Gemmata palustris: one gene and its partner. The protein of the gene in region 1 binds, or shares a complex with, the protein of each later gene. Links are inferred from orthologs where the notes say so. Each region holds a gene or a part of one and is shown on either strand. Other genes may lie near its edges.

Region 1 (7,922 bases):
TGTCGGGGCGGTGGTGCCGAGCCACATCCCGGCGCGGTAGCCCAGTTCCGCGACGAAGTACCGTCCGGCGCGGTCGATGAAGATCTGCGACGGGCGCGCGAGGTCGGTCCATTGCGAGATGAACGCGCCGGTCGACGCGAAGGACTGGATGCGGCTGTTTTCGCGATCGGCGACGTGGACCACACCGTCGCGATCGACCGCGATTCCGTGCGGTACATGGAACTGGCCCGGTCCGCTCCCCGGTTCGCCCCACGAGAAGAGTAGCGTGCCGTCGGGACCGAACTTGTGAACGCGGGCGTTACCGTACCCGTCGGTGACGTAGAACTCGCCGGTGGGCGCGAGCGCGAGGTTGGTCGGGTAGTGGAACGGCGGCCCTGCGAACTTGATCGTGCGGAAGTCGATGCTGGTCGCGCCGGTGTCGGACGGTTGGGCGTGCGTGCCGAGCGTGAACAGGAGCGTGCCGTCCGGCGCGAACTTCCGAACGGTGTGCCCCATGTCGTCGGTGCAATAGACGGCGTCATCGGGGCCGATGGTGATGCCGTGCGGCCGCACGAACATCGTCGCGTCCCACTCTTCGAGGAACGTGCCGTCGGGCGCGAACACCATGAGCGGGTGCTCGCCTCGACTAAACACGAACACGCGGTCGCGCGAATCGGTCGCGACCGCAGCCACTTCCTTCCAGTCGAAACCGGGCGGGAGCTTCGCCCACTGGTCATCGGGCGCGTAACCGAACTCGCGGCAATCGGTGGACATGGGAGAGGTCCGATTGGGGTTTCGTAACACCCGCTTGTGGCCCGTGCAACAGACGGTGCTGTGTAGGGTGGGTCAAGGCTTTGCGCAGGCCCACCAGCCCGTCTTCGGCAGAAAACGAAACCCGCGGCGGAATCGGGGTGGTCTTCGCACGACGTGGTGGGCCTGTGCCGAGCCTGGACCCACCCGGCGAGCGACTAAACTTCGTCCGGCGGCTCGGGCAGCAGCAGCGCGACGGCTGCCGCGGGGATGAACAGGAAGCCCGCCGCGAGCAGCGCGAGGCGGTAGTCGCCGACCGGCGCGAACAGCCCGAATAGCACCGTTCCGATCCCCGCCGCGATGCGGCCGAAGTTGTAGCAGAAGCCCGCGCCCGTCGTGCGCAACAGCGTCGGGAATAGAGGCGGCATGTACATCGTGAACAGCCCGAACAAGCCCTGGCTCAACCCGATCGCGATGAACCCGAGCCACAACGAATTGTGGTCGCGCGGCACACCGTAGGTCGCGGTCATCGCCGCGCAGTACGCGAGGCACAGCGTCACAATGGCCCACCGGTAGCGGACCCAGTTCGCGAGCGCACCGGCCATGAAGTTCCCGACGATCGACGTGCCGATCACGACCCACATCGCGGTCGCGGCCAGTTCGCTCCGCGCGCCCGCGGTCCACTCGGCGAGTTCGGGCATGTTGCGGAGGTGCTGCAGGTACCAGAACAGGAACGCCCAGTGCGCGGTGAGCGCGCAGGAGCACACGAGCAGCGTGAGCACGGTGATTCGGCGCACCGGCGGGCGGAACAGGTCGGAGAACCGCGGTAGGTTCGCGGCTGCAGCCTGCTTCGCCCCGGCCCACTCCTCCGGTTCCGGTACCGCGCGGCGAATCCACAACACAATGAGCGCGGGGGCCACACCGATCAGGAACACGTAGCGCGGCGGGAGGTCGGCCATCAGGAAGACGGCCGCCGCCGCGATCATCACCCCGATGTTCACGGCACTTTGGAGCACGGCCGCGATCCACGGGCGCCACTTCTTCGGCCAGGTTTCGGAAAGTAGTGATGCGCCAATGGCCCACTCGCCGCCGATGCCCAGCGCCGCGAGGAACCGGAAGATCATCAACTGCCACCACGTTTGCGCCGCGGCCCCCAGGCCCGTGAACGCCGCGTACATGAGAATGGTGAGGACGAGCGCGCGGCTGCGCCCGATGCGGTCCGCGATGCGGCCGAAGAACGCGCCGCCGAGCGCCCACCCGAACAGGAACGCGGCCTGGATCCACGATCCGTAGAACCCGACGTCCGGGTGCTTCGGGTCCGGCTGCATGATGAGTTCGGCGACGAACGGCGTGGCCACGAGCACGTACAGGTGCATGTCGAGGCCGTCGAACATCCAGCCCAGCCACGCGGCGGCGCCGGACTTCCACTGCTGCGGGGAGATGTCGCGCAGGCTGGTCGCGTCCTTCGTTGCCACCGGTGCAGGAAGGTTTTCGGGGGAGGGTTCTGGTGTTCCCATGCGGTCACGTTCCGATCGTCAGCATTTACCGAGGAGAAGATCAACGACCCAGCACCCGCGGACGTGCGGGGTGGTACTATCGCGGCAATGGTTCAGGATATCGGTGTTTTCGCAACCGGCGTCCTGAAGTGCGTCGGCGAGGATCGGCATCGCGCTGAACTCGCGCGATTCGTACATCTGTGCGGCGAGCGCGCGAGCCGTTTCCGTGCGCCACTCCGGGGCGAGCACGACCGGCCGAAACGGGTTCCCGAAGATGTCGCGGAGCAGAGCGGCTTGTGTAACATTGAACGCGCCTGTTGCTGCTTCAATATCTGCGAAGAGCGCTTCGAGATTGAATTCAGCTTCATAGCTGCGAATGAAGATTGCCCTGCGTATCAGTCTTGTGAGTGCGACCCAGGTACCCCACGCGGCGGTGTACGCATTCTCGTGGATTAGGATGCTGGGTAGGTCGCCGTTCTCGGGATCGACTATCAGGTCTTCGTATCGGGTGCCGTCTTCACTGGAATGTTTCGCGCTCTCGAGTGTGCCGGGAGTCATTTCGCCCCAAGGTAGCCAGGGCGAAAATGGACGGATGTAATTCAGGCAAAACTGCCCCGACGCGAACCGTAGCTTCCTATCGCTTGCTTTGTCCCGCAGAACCTCGAGCATGGTTTCTGGATCGGAGCATTCCAGCCACTTATCCTCCGTCATGCCAGAATCCCCTTCACGACGTGCGCGTCCTCGACGCCGGTGAGCTTCTCCTTTAGTCCGTTTTGCTCGATGAAGAGCTGCTCGTGGTTCATTCCGAGCAGGTGCAGGATGGTCGCGTGCCAGTCACGGACACTCACGCGGTTCTCCACCGCGTTGAGCCCGAGTTCGTCTGTGGCGCCGTAAGTGAGGCCCGGTTTCGTTCCCCCGCCGGCCATCCACGAACAGAAGGCGTTCTTGTTGTGATCGCGCCCGGCCTTGCGTTCGTCCTTGTCGGGCGGAAGTTGCGCGATTGGCAACCGCCCGAACTCGCCGCCCCAAACCACGAGCGTGCTGTCGAGCAACCCGCGGTCCTTGAGGTCGCGGAGCAGCGCTGCGGTGGGCTTGTCGGTGCGGTCGCACGCGGACTTCAGTTCGGCCGCGATGTTGCTGTGCGTGTCCCAAATGTGGCTGTTGATGTAAAGCTGCACGAACCGCACGCCGCGCTCGATCAGGCGCCGGGCGATGAGGCACCGGCGCCCGTAAGAGTCCGTCGGCTCCTTCCCGATGCCGTACATCTCCTGCACGCGGAGCGGTTCTTTCGAGATGTCGAGCGCGTCCGTGGCTTCGAGCTGCATCCGCCCGGCCAGTTCGTAAGAGGCGATCCGCGCATCGAGCGTCGGCTGGTTCGGGCGGTCGCGCTTGTGCATCGCGTCGAGCTTGGCGAGCAGCTCACTTTCGGCCCGCGCAACGGGCACGGGGCGCTCGGTGTCGGGCTTCAGGTTCAGCACGGGCGAACCGGTCGAGCGGAACCGCGTACCCTGGAACATCGGCGGCAGGAACCCGGACTGCCAGTTCTCCACGCCGTTTACGGGCAGGCCCTTGGGGTCGTCGAGCACCACATACGCGGGGAGGTTCTGGTTCTCGCTGCCGAGCCCGTAAGTCACCCAGGCGCCGAGGGTCGGTCGACCCGGAGTGATCTTGCCCGATTGAATCATGTACACGGCGGGCTCGTGCGTGATGCTCGTCGTGTGCATCGATCGGATGAACGTAACGTCATCGACCGCCCCGGCGAAGTGCGGCATCGCGTCGGAGACCGGCGCCCCGCACTTGCCGTGCTTCGCGAACTTGAACGGGCTGCGCATGATCGCGCCCGCGCTCTTCACGAACTCGATTTCGCCCGCGAGTTTGTCTGCGTAGGACTTCCCGTGGAGCCGGTCGAGTTCCGGCTTCGGGTCGAACAGGTCCATCTGGCTCGGCCCGCCGTTCTGGAACAGGTGAATGACGGCCTTCGCCTTTCCCACGAAGTGTGGTTTCCGGGGCTTGAGGTCCGCGAACGGCGCGGAGTCTTCCGCGCGTGCGTCATCGGCGCCGAGGAGCGATGCGAGTGCAGCGCCAAAGATCCCGCCAGGGATGCTGTGGAACAGATCGCGCCTGTGGAGCAGTGAAGCACGCATCGGGTGGCCCCGTGTTGTCTGACAAACTGCGACGGCAAGGGCGGGTTCTTGATCCTGGGACCGCTGAGGCACCTTCCATTCGTTCCGGTCCCATCTCGTTTTAGCGCTGTCGGTCTCATCGTAACGGATCGAACGAGCCGCGACCGCAAGGGAGTGGTGCCGCGGCTCCCCGGTGTGTCGAACCGCGCCGGCTGGGGCTATTGCGCCTCCCGCTCCCTTGCGGTCGCGGCTCGTAAACCCCCGGTCGCAGCGGATCGAACGAGCCGCGACCGCAAGGGAGCGGTGCTGTGGCTCCCCGTGTGTCGAACCGCGACGGCCGGGGCTATTGCGCCTCCCGCTCCCTTGCCAGTAGTTTCAAGTGATTTGGCAGTGCCGCATGGGAGTTCCTAAGTTCAAGGTTCTCAGGCACTTGAACGGGAGCCTCCCATGCGACGTGGTTACTCTACGATCACCCCGGCGGTGGTCCACGCACTGACGCGCCGAACGTTGGAACGGGCCCTGGGTTGGACCGACTACAAGCGGTCGGTCACGCGCACCCAGTTGCTCGACCTGGTGCTGTTGATCGCGGGCACCACCCGCACGTTGTTCGCGGTAGTGACCCGGTACTTCGGGTTCTCCCACGAGACCGCGCGACAGGCGATGCACGCCAACCGGGGTTCCCGGGACCAACTCACGGCCCGGTTGGTGGATGCCCTTCACCAGGTGGCGGGGTTCACGCGCCGGGACCGGAGGCGCCGGTGGACGTGTGCCATCGATGTGCATTACGTCCCCTTTTATGGGGATCGCAGCACCCCGGGGATCATCGGCGGACCCAAGAAGGCCGGGACCTCGTTCTTTCACGCGTACGCCACCGGGGTACTGATTCACAAGCACCGGCGGTACACCGTGGGGCTGATGAGCGTGACGAAAGGAACCAAGCCGCACCAGCAGGTGCAGACCCTTCTGGACCAGGTGGCGGCCCGCGGGCTCACGGTCCGCGGGGTGGTTCTGGACGCCGGGTTCGACAGCGGGGAGACCCTGTTGCTGTTGCAGGAACGGAACCTGAGCTACACGGTCCCGATGCGCAAGAAGGGCACCGGTACCAACCGCCGCAACGCCAGCTACACCCAACCCCACGGCACCATCACCACCATGGAGTGGGTCACCGAGAAGAGCCGCAAGGCGGTATCGACTCGGGTGCTCGTGTGGCAACGGAAGGGCGAATCGCACGCCCGGGTGTACGCGTTCCGCGGGTGGGGCGATGCGACCGCCGTGTCGGAGGCGAACCGGGCTCGGTTGGGGCGCCGGCGGTACCGAGAGCGGTTCGGGATCGAGACCAGCTATCGGCAGAAGAACCAGGCCCGCGGGTGGACCACCAGCACCAACCCCGAGTACCGGTTGCTGCTCGAGGGCGTGGCCCTGCTGTTGCGCCAGGTGTGGGTGTACCTGACGCTCCGGATCGCTCGGGCACGCGGGCTCGCGCCGACCGCCTGGGTCGCCCAGTTCCCGTTGGCCGAGATGCTCGACTGGCTCACGCAACGGATCCGCTCACGATACCCACGCACACGATGTATTACCCTGCCACACAATACACTTACAACCAACGCAACGCCTTGAAACTACTGTTGCGGTCGCGGCTCGTAAACGGCTAATCCACGAACAGGAACGCGGCGGAATTCAGTACCGTGTGGCAGTAGGTCGCCAGTGCCTTGAGTTCGACGGTATCGCTGGCGGGTTTGCTCGCGGCGAGTTGTTTGCTCCAGGTATTGGCCAACTCGCGGATCGCGTCGCGGCCGAGCTGCTTCTCCTCGTCGGTCGGCAACCGGCTCAGCGCGATCAGGTACACGGCTTCGACCTGCTTCCCGCGATCGTCACCCGCGACCCGGCGCACGCGCTTGGCGAACTCGGTCGCGAGTTGCTCCACCATCCCGTTGTTCATCAGGTGGAGGGCTTGCGGAGCAACGGTCGAGTCGCGGCGCTCGATGCAGTTCGGGTTCATTTGCGGGAAGTCGAACGTTTCGGCGTGCGTGGCCGGCTGCTTGCGCGTTTGCTGCACGTAGACGAGTCGGCGCCAGCCCTTCGCGTTCCCGCCGGGGGTCACGAGGCCGTCTTTGCGCACTTGCACCGCGTCCGCAGGGCCGCCGCGGGTTTCGTCCAGTTTGCCCGCGACCAACAGGAGCGAATCGTAAAGCGCTTCTGCGTCGAGCCGGACGAGCGGCATGCGCGAGTAGAGCGCGTTCGCGGGGTCGAGCTTTTTCGCTTCGGGCACGATCGCGGATGATTGCCGGTAGGTGGTGCTCGTCATGATGAGCCGGTGCATCGCTTTGATGCTCCAAGGGGGAGAACCTACCCCCCCGGCCCCCCTCCCTGAAGGGAAGGGGGAGGAAGAACCAGCAGTTGTTTTAAGCCCCTCTCCGTTTAGGGGAGGGGTTGGGGAGGGGTTAACAAACTCGCGCGCGAGCCAATCGAGCAATTCGGGGTGCGTGGGCGGGGCGCCGGCTTTGCCGAAATTCGCGAGCGTGGGCACGATTCCGGTGCCGAAATGGTGCTTCCAGATGCGGTTCACCATCACGCGGGCCGTGAGCGGGTGATCGGGTCGCGTGAGCCACTTCGCGAACGCGAGCCGCCGACCGGTCTGCTTCGCGCCCGGCCACGGCGGTTTCACCTCGAACGGCGTCTTACCGTCCGTGAGGACGGACGGCACACCCGGCCCGACGAGCGCGCCGGGCATCAGGTAATCGCCGCGCCGGTAGATGTACGTCGGTGACGGTTCCCCGCGGTCCCAGATCGCCTGGACCTTCGGTTCCGGTGTCGGCTTCGCGCCGGGCTTGCCGTTCTTTGCTTCCCACACCTTGCGCTCGGCCGTGGTTACAAGGGAGAGCAGGCGCGGGGGAGCAACGTCGATGCTCTCGGGGCCGATACCGGGGCGAATTTCCGGCTTGAGCCAGTCGTATTCGTCGAGCGCACCTTTAAACACCGCGACGAGCCGGTAATAGTCGCGGTGCGGGATCGGGTCGAACTTGTGGGTGTGGCACCGGGCGCACTTCATCGTGAGGCCCATCAGCGCGGAGCCGAGAACGTCGATCTGGTCGGCCATCACCTCGATGCGGTCCGGGACGAACCCGGTGATGTTCGCCCAGGTCGCGTCCGGCGTCATTCGGAGGAACCCCGTGGCGACGAGATTGTCATAAATCTGCGGCGTGATCTCCTTCGTGCTCATGTAGTCCGCGAGTTCGTCCCCCGCGAGCTGTTCCTTCAAGAACTGGTCGTAGGGCTTGTCCGCGTTGAAGCTCTTGATGACGTAATCGCGGTAGCGCCAGGCGTGCGGGCGCGGGAGGTCTTGTTCGCGTTTACCTTCGGAGTCCGCGTAGCCCGCGAGGTCGAGCCAATAGCGCCCCCAGCGCTCGCCGTAGCGCGGCGAAGCGAGAAGCTTGTCGACCAACTTCTCGTAAGCGTCCGGCGCTTTGTCTTCGAGAAATGCCTTCACTTCGGCCGGTTCGGGTGGCAGACCGATGAGGTCGAAGTACGCCCGGCGCACGAGCGCTGCGCGATCGGCATCTGGCGCGAGCGAAAG
Region 2 (5,136 bases), 1.7 Mb from region 1 along the record:
ACGACGACGGCTTCCGGCACTTCCAGGGCCTTGACGCCCTCGGGCAGCGTCAGTTCCCGAACGTGGATCGGGTGGCCGAGCGTGAGATTGGTGATGTCGATGCGGATCGCTTCGGGGATGCTACCGAGCGGGCACTCGACGTGGAGGGTGTGCAGCGGCTGATCGAGCACGCCGCCCCCGGTCTGCTTGGGAGCGTTCCGCAGTTCGACCGGCACCGTCACGCGGACGAGTTCCGAGCGGTCCTTGCGCTCGAAGTCCACGTGGATCATCTGCTTGCCGAGGTAGTCCCACTGCAGTTCGCGGATGAGGACCGTCTCGACCTTCCCGTTGATGTCCAGATCGAGCACGCGGACGTGCTGGATGCGGATCGCGCGGTCGAGTTCTTCCGCGTTCACGGCGACTTGTGCGTTTTCGAGTTTGTGCCCGTACACGATCGCGGGGACGAGGCCCTGCTTGCGGAGCTTGATCGCGGCGCGGGAACCGCTCTCGGTGCGCGCAGTGGTTTTGAGGGTAACGCTGTCGGACATGCTATTTCCTCGCGTGACAACTACTCTCGCGAGCTTCGCGCTCGCTACCCTCGTCGATCCCGCACTTACAAACGACAGGAAGCGGTTCCGGTAGGGAACCGCCTCGCGGTTGGTAGGAGAGATTATGGCGAGCGGACGACCGACCGACAAGGGCGGGCCGGAAAAACCGGCCCTACAACCGGCGCAGCCCCTCGGTGATTTCTTCCGCCAGTTCCTTCGGCCGGACCTCGGTCCCCTCGTACCGCTTGTAGCCGCGGACGTCCCCCTTCTGGTCGGGCTTCAGTTCCGTTGCGAAGCCGCCGCCGAAGACGTATCCGGTGTACTTCACGGTCTTGTACCCGGCCTTGTCGCACGCTTCCAGCGCGGCCACGGGTCCGGCCCCGAGCACGGTTTGCGGTTGCACGATGACGCGGACCTCTTGCGGCCCCGCGGAGTCTTTCTTCGCGCGGGCCAACAGTAGCGCGAGTGCCGCAGGGTCGCGTGTCGTAACCGGGCCGAACTTCGCTTGGAGCCCACGAGCCTTACCGTCACCGGCGGGCACTTCGGTAACGGTGAACTCGAACGCCCCGGCTTTGCTGACGACGGTGAGTTCGAGGTACCCACCGCCGCCCGCGATCGCTTTCTTGGCCGCCTCAGCCTTCTTCTCAGCGAGCATCGCCTGGGCCTTTCGCTGGTGGTCCCGGAGGGCCGCTTCCGCATCCGCGATTTGCTTTTCGTAGAGTTTCGATTGGACGAGGAGCCGCTGCTTTTCGGCCACCAGTCGATCGAGTTGCGCCTGGATCTCGGCGAGCGCCTTGTCCTGATTGGCCTCTTTGACCTTGGGCTCTTTGTCCTTGTTACGCTCTTGGAGCTTCTCTTTGACTTCTTTGATCTCTTTCTCGGTGCGCTGTTCCTGAGCGGGCTTGGCACTCTTCAGTTTGGCGAGTTGGTCTTTGAGCGACTTCAGTTCGGCTGCAGATTTGTCCGCGACCTCTTGGAGGCGCTGCACGATTTGTATCGCGCGTTCCAGGTCTTTTGCGTGCTCGCGAGCTTTGGACTCGGCGTTCGCCCCTCCGGTTGCCTTGAGCCCTTCAAGGCGCTTTTGCGCCTCTGCTACCTGAGCACTAGTGGCCTCGATCGCCACGAGGAACGCCTGGTGCTGTGCGTCCTTGGCCCGAATCCCTTCTTCCAGTGCGGCAATCTCTTTCGCTGCGGCCGGCTTCTCTGTGCCCTTTTGTGCGCCAAGTTTCTCTTCCTTGAGCTTCAGGTCGGTCGCCAGCTTGAGTTTGTTTCGCAGAACAAGTTCTTCATCCTTGAGCGCTTTCAACTCTTTCGTGAGGTCCGGCTTCTCGATCTTGGATTGTTTGGCAATCTCCTCTTTGAGAGCCTTCAGGTCCTGCAATTTTTCGACCTTATCGAGTTTGGAGATTTCCTCTTTGAGAGCCCTCAGTTTCAGCTCCGCGGCTTTGGCGTCGTCTGCGTTCTTCTGAAATCGCTCCAAAGTCTGGATGTCCTCGGCAACGTCCTTCGGATCAGCCCCGGGTTGCGCCTTGGTGAGATCGGCTTTTTTCTTGGCGGCATCGACGCCCACGAGAGCGTTTCGGTGCAGGGCTTCCTTTTCCCGAATGGCCCTTTCCAGCACGGCGATCTCGTCCGCCTTGCTCCCCTTCGCGCGCGTAATGTATCTTTGCAGGACCGTCAGCTCGTCCGCGCTCAAAGAAATCTCGGCATCCATTTGCTTCCGAAGTTCAACGAGGCGGAGCAACTCCGCCTTAGCCGCCTGAGCCTGCTTCTCTACCGTCGCGAGGGTTTCAGCCGGCGATTGTGGATTCGGCCTCGATTTGGGGTCGTTCTGGGGCTTGGACGCGGTCCCCGTCACCGGATCGCCGTCCTGGGCTACCGCGCCGGTGTACGTCGGCCGCGTACCGAGGCCGACACCGATCCCCATCGCGAACACGGCGCACATCGCGAACGATGCGGCCGTCGCCTTCTTGATCCAGAGCATGTGGAGCACTCCTTCGACGATCGAGGAAACGGCGGGGGTGACGGTCACCGCGGCAACGGTGGACACGGCGGCCGCGCGAGCGGTGCTCGCCGCCAGTGCCGCCGGCACCGCCCCCGCCGCCAAGACGGGAAGTACCTTCGTTGGGTCAAAGTCACGGAGGCGCGTGCGGAGCTTCGCCAGCCCGCGGTTGAGCCACGCCGAGAGCGTGCCCTCCGCGCACCCCAGGCGCTCGGCCGCCTCGCGCCGCGAATAGCCCTGCAAGTGGCACAAAATGATCGGGTCGCGATAACGCGCGGGAAGGGCGAGCAGGGCGCCGTCGATGTCCGCCCGGAGGTCGGTATCGGGCACGAACCGCGGGGCGTCTTCGGTGAGCGCGTGCTGTCGGGCGAGGCGCCGGGCGTTCTTGCGCCGGGCGTTGCGCGCGGTCCACACCGCAACGCGGTGCAACCACGGCCCGACGGCCCCGCCCCGCGCGGCCTGGTGCGCGCGGCGAACGAGAACCAGGAACGCGGCCTGGAACGCATCTTCCGCGTCGGCCAAGTCGGGCAGGAGGCGCCGACAGGCGCCCCACACGAGCGGCCCGTGCCGGCGGACGAGTTCGATAAACGCGGGTTCGGACCGTTCGGAAATGAACGCGGCGAGCAGTTCGCCGTCGGTTCGGCGGTCCGGGATCAGTTCGCGGTAAACAGCGGCGACGGTTCGCATGCCCCTATCATGTCGCCACCATCAACCGCGCGTGCAGGAAAAATTTAGGCCGCTGCAGATTCATCGTCGTCGCCGGTCCCCACAAGTCGGTGGGCGCCGCAAATGCCGCGTTTCGATGTGCGGATGAATTCGACCAGTTCTTGAATGGCGGGGAACGTACCGAGTTCGGCCTCGATGCGCGCGAGCGCCACGGAGAGCGGGAGGGCCGGCCGGGTCATGTAAATGGTGCGGTACGCCTTGCGAACGGCCATCCGCTCCGCGGGCGGCATCCCGGCCCGCTTCATGCCCACGAGGTTCAGCCCGCGGACGTAATTCACGTCCTGCATCACCCAGAACGGCGGAATGTCCTTGCTCGATGCGGACGCCCCGCTCAGGAACGCGAGTCGCCCGACCCGGCAGAACTGGTGAACGGCCGAGTTCCCGCTAATAAAGGCGCGATCGCCCACGGTCACGTGCCCGCCGATGAGGGCCGCGTTCGCGAAAATCACGTCGTTACCGACGACGCAGTCGTGCGCGACGTGGCTGGCCGCCATGAAGTAGTTGCGGTGCCCGATCCGCGTGATTCCGGTTCCCGGCCCGGCACCGACCGGCATCCCGCGGTGGACCGTGACGTGCTCGCGAAAAACGTTCCCGTCGCCGATCTCGACGGACGTGATTTCGCCCTTGTAACCCAGGTGTTGAGGCGCGCCGCCGATCACCGCGCCGCTGCCGATCTCGTTGTTCGCTCCCAGCGTGAGCGGGCCAACAAGATGTGCATGCGGACCGATCACGCAGCCGGGGCCGAGGGTAATCGGCCCTTCGAGAACCGCGAACGGCCCGATCTTCACATCAGAGGGCAGATTCGCTTTCGCTTCGGGAGAAACGATCGCTGTGGGGTGTGCGTGAGGCAGCGCGGGGCGCATCATAGCGGCATCCTTTCCGGCAGAACCCAGCTTTCCCGGTCCGGTCCAATACGCCATTCTTCGCCCGCGCACCAGCCCAACTTGCGCGCGGCTCTTACCTTATCGTCCAGAACCCCCGGCACAGTAATGCCTTTTCTGCCGCTCCACAATCGCGGCTCGCGTTCCCGGCGCCGTGTGGCATGTAAATTTTCGCAAACTGTTAGCCAACCAAACCTTACCGATTATGGAGATGTAACAAATATGCCGCCGGGCGCGCGGAACAGCGCGTCCCGGCGCCGAGCACCGCAACGAGAGATTGGACACCAATAAGTGCCCGTCCGGGGCGAATTACTTCGCACAGAGGGCGATTTTTTTTGAATCATTCGTCTGTTATCGGGCAATCATTCGGTACACGCCCGCGCGGAAATTCGACGGTTACGCTCAGGTGCTTGAATCGGGCGCGGGCGCGGGGATAATTGCAGGGTGGTGCCCCGATCTCCGAGGTTCCAGTATGGCCGGTGGTTTCCGCTGCTCGCTCGGCCACACCTGGCACCCGCCGAACGGGTCAGAGGCCGCCGCTTGCCCCGTGTGCGGCGACACCGTAGTCCTCGCAGTCACCGAACGCGAAGAACGGTTCGTGCTGGCCGTGACCGGTGACGCCCCTGGCGGCCAGGACGCGACCCTCAACTTCCCTCCGGCCCCCACACACGACGAACCGCCGACCGTCGCGTTCACGCACCCCGGCGGGGCAGACACACCCGATTCGTCGTTCGCATCACTCGCCGGGTTCATGCCCCTACTGGCGAATTCGTCCGGTTCGGGACCGGGGCGGGAACCGAGCAGCGTGGTGCCGTTCGGGTCGAGCGAGACGATCGACTTCGTTCCACCGCAAGTACCGGGCTACGAGGTTCTGCACGAGGTCGGGCGCGGCGGGATGGGGGTCGTCTACAAGGCCCGGCAACTGAACCTGAACCGCACCGTCGCGCTGAAGATGATCCTGTCCGGCATCCACGCCGGGCCGACCGAGCGCGAGCGGTTC

Evidence for each region. The genes of interacting proteins can lie anywhere in the genome.
Region 2: the proteins of J8F10_RS14085 (region 1) and lpxA are in contact, whole or in part, in a crystal structure (PDB 4J09), measured with the Escherichia coli proteins. The link is inferred for Gemmata palustris from one-to-one orthologs.

The regions. Positions count from the first base shown.
Region 1 is NZ_JAGKQQ010000001.1:3,427,878-3,435,799, reverse strand. Bases 98-3,090 are described here. They hold J8F10_RS14085 (MFS transporter), read right to left. Parts: upstream 2,247-3,090; coding sequence 948-2,246; downstream 98-947. Other genes in these bases: J8F10_RS14075 (DUF1501 domain-containing protein), read right to left, coding at 2,933-3,090; J8F10_RS38885 (hypothetical protein), read right to left, coding at 2,265-2,936; J8F10_RS14090 (peptidyl-alpha-hydroxyglycine alpha-amidating lyase family protein), read right to left, coding at 98-753. In the rest of the region: more of J8F10_RS14090, read right to left, coding at 1-97; more of J8F10_RS14075, read right to left, coding at 3,091-4,369; J8F10_RS38880 (transposase), read left to right, coding at 4,796-5,965; J8F10_RS14060 (PSD1 and planctomycete cytochrome C domain-containing protein), read right to left, coding at 5,997-7,922. UniProt on the Escherichia coli protein: Probably transports across the inner membrane the two dehydrated forms of N-acetylneuraminate (Neu5Ac), 2,7-anhydro-N-acetylneuraminate (2,7-AN) and 2-deoxy-2,3-didehydro-N-acetylneuraminate (2,3-EN).
Region 2 is NZ_JAGKQQ010000001.1:5,151,704-5,156,839, forward strand. What follows is about bases 2,192-4,975. They hold lpxA (acyl-ACP--UDP-N-acetylglucosamine O-acyltransferase), read right to left. Parts: upstream 4,122-4,975; coding sequence 3,261-4,121; downstream 2,192-3,260. Other genes in these bases: J8F10_RS21205 (RNA polymerase sigma factor), read right to left, coding at 2,192-3,216; J8F10_RS21215 (WD40 repeat domain-containing serine/threonine protein kinase), read left to right, coding at 4,609-4,975. In the rest of the region: J8F10_RS21200 (50S ribosomal protein L25), read right to left, coding at 1-527; more of J8F10_RS21205, read right to left, coding at 700-2,191; more of J8F10_RS21215, read left to right, coding at 4,976-5,136.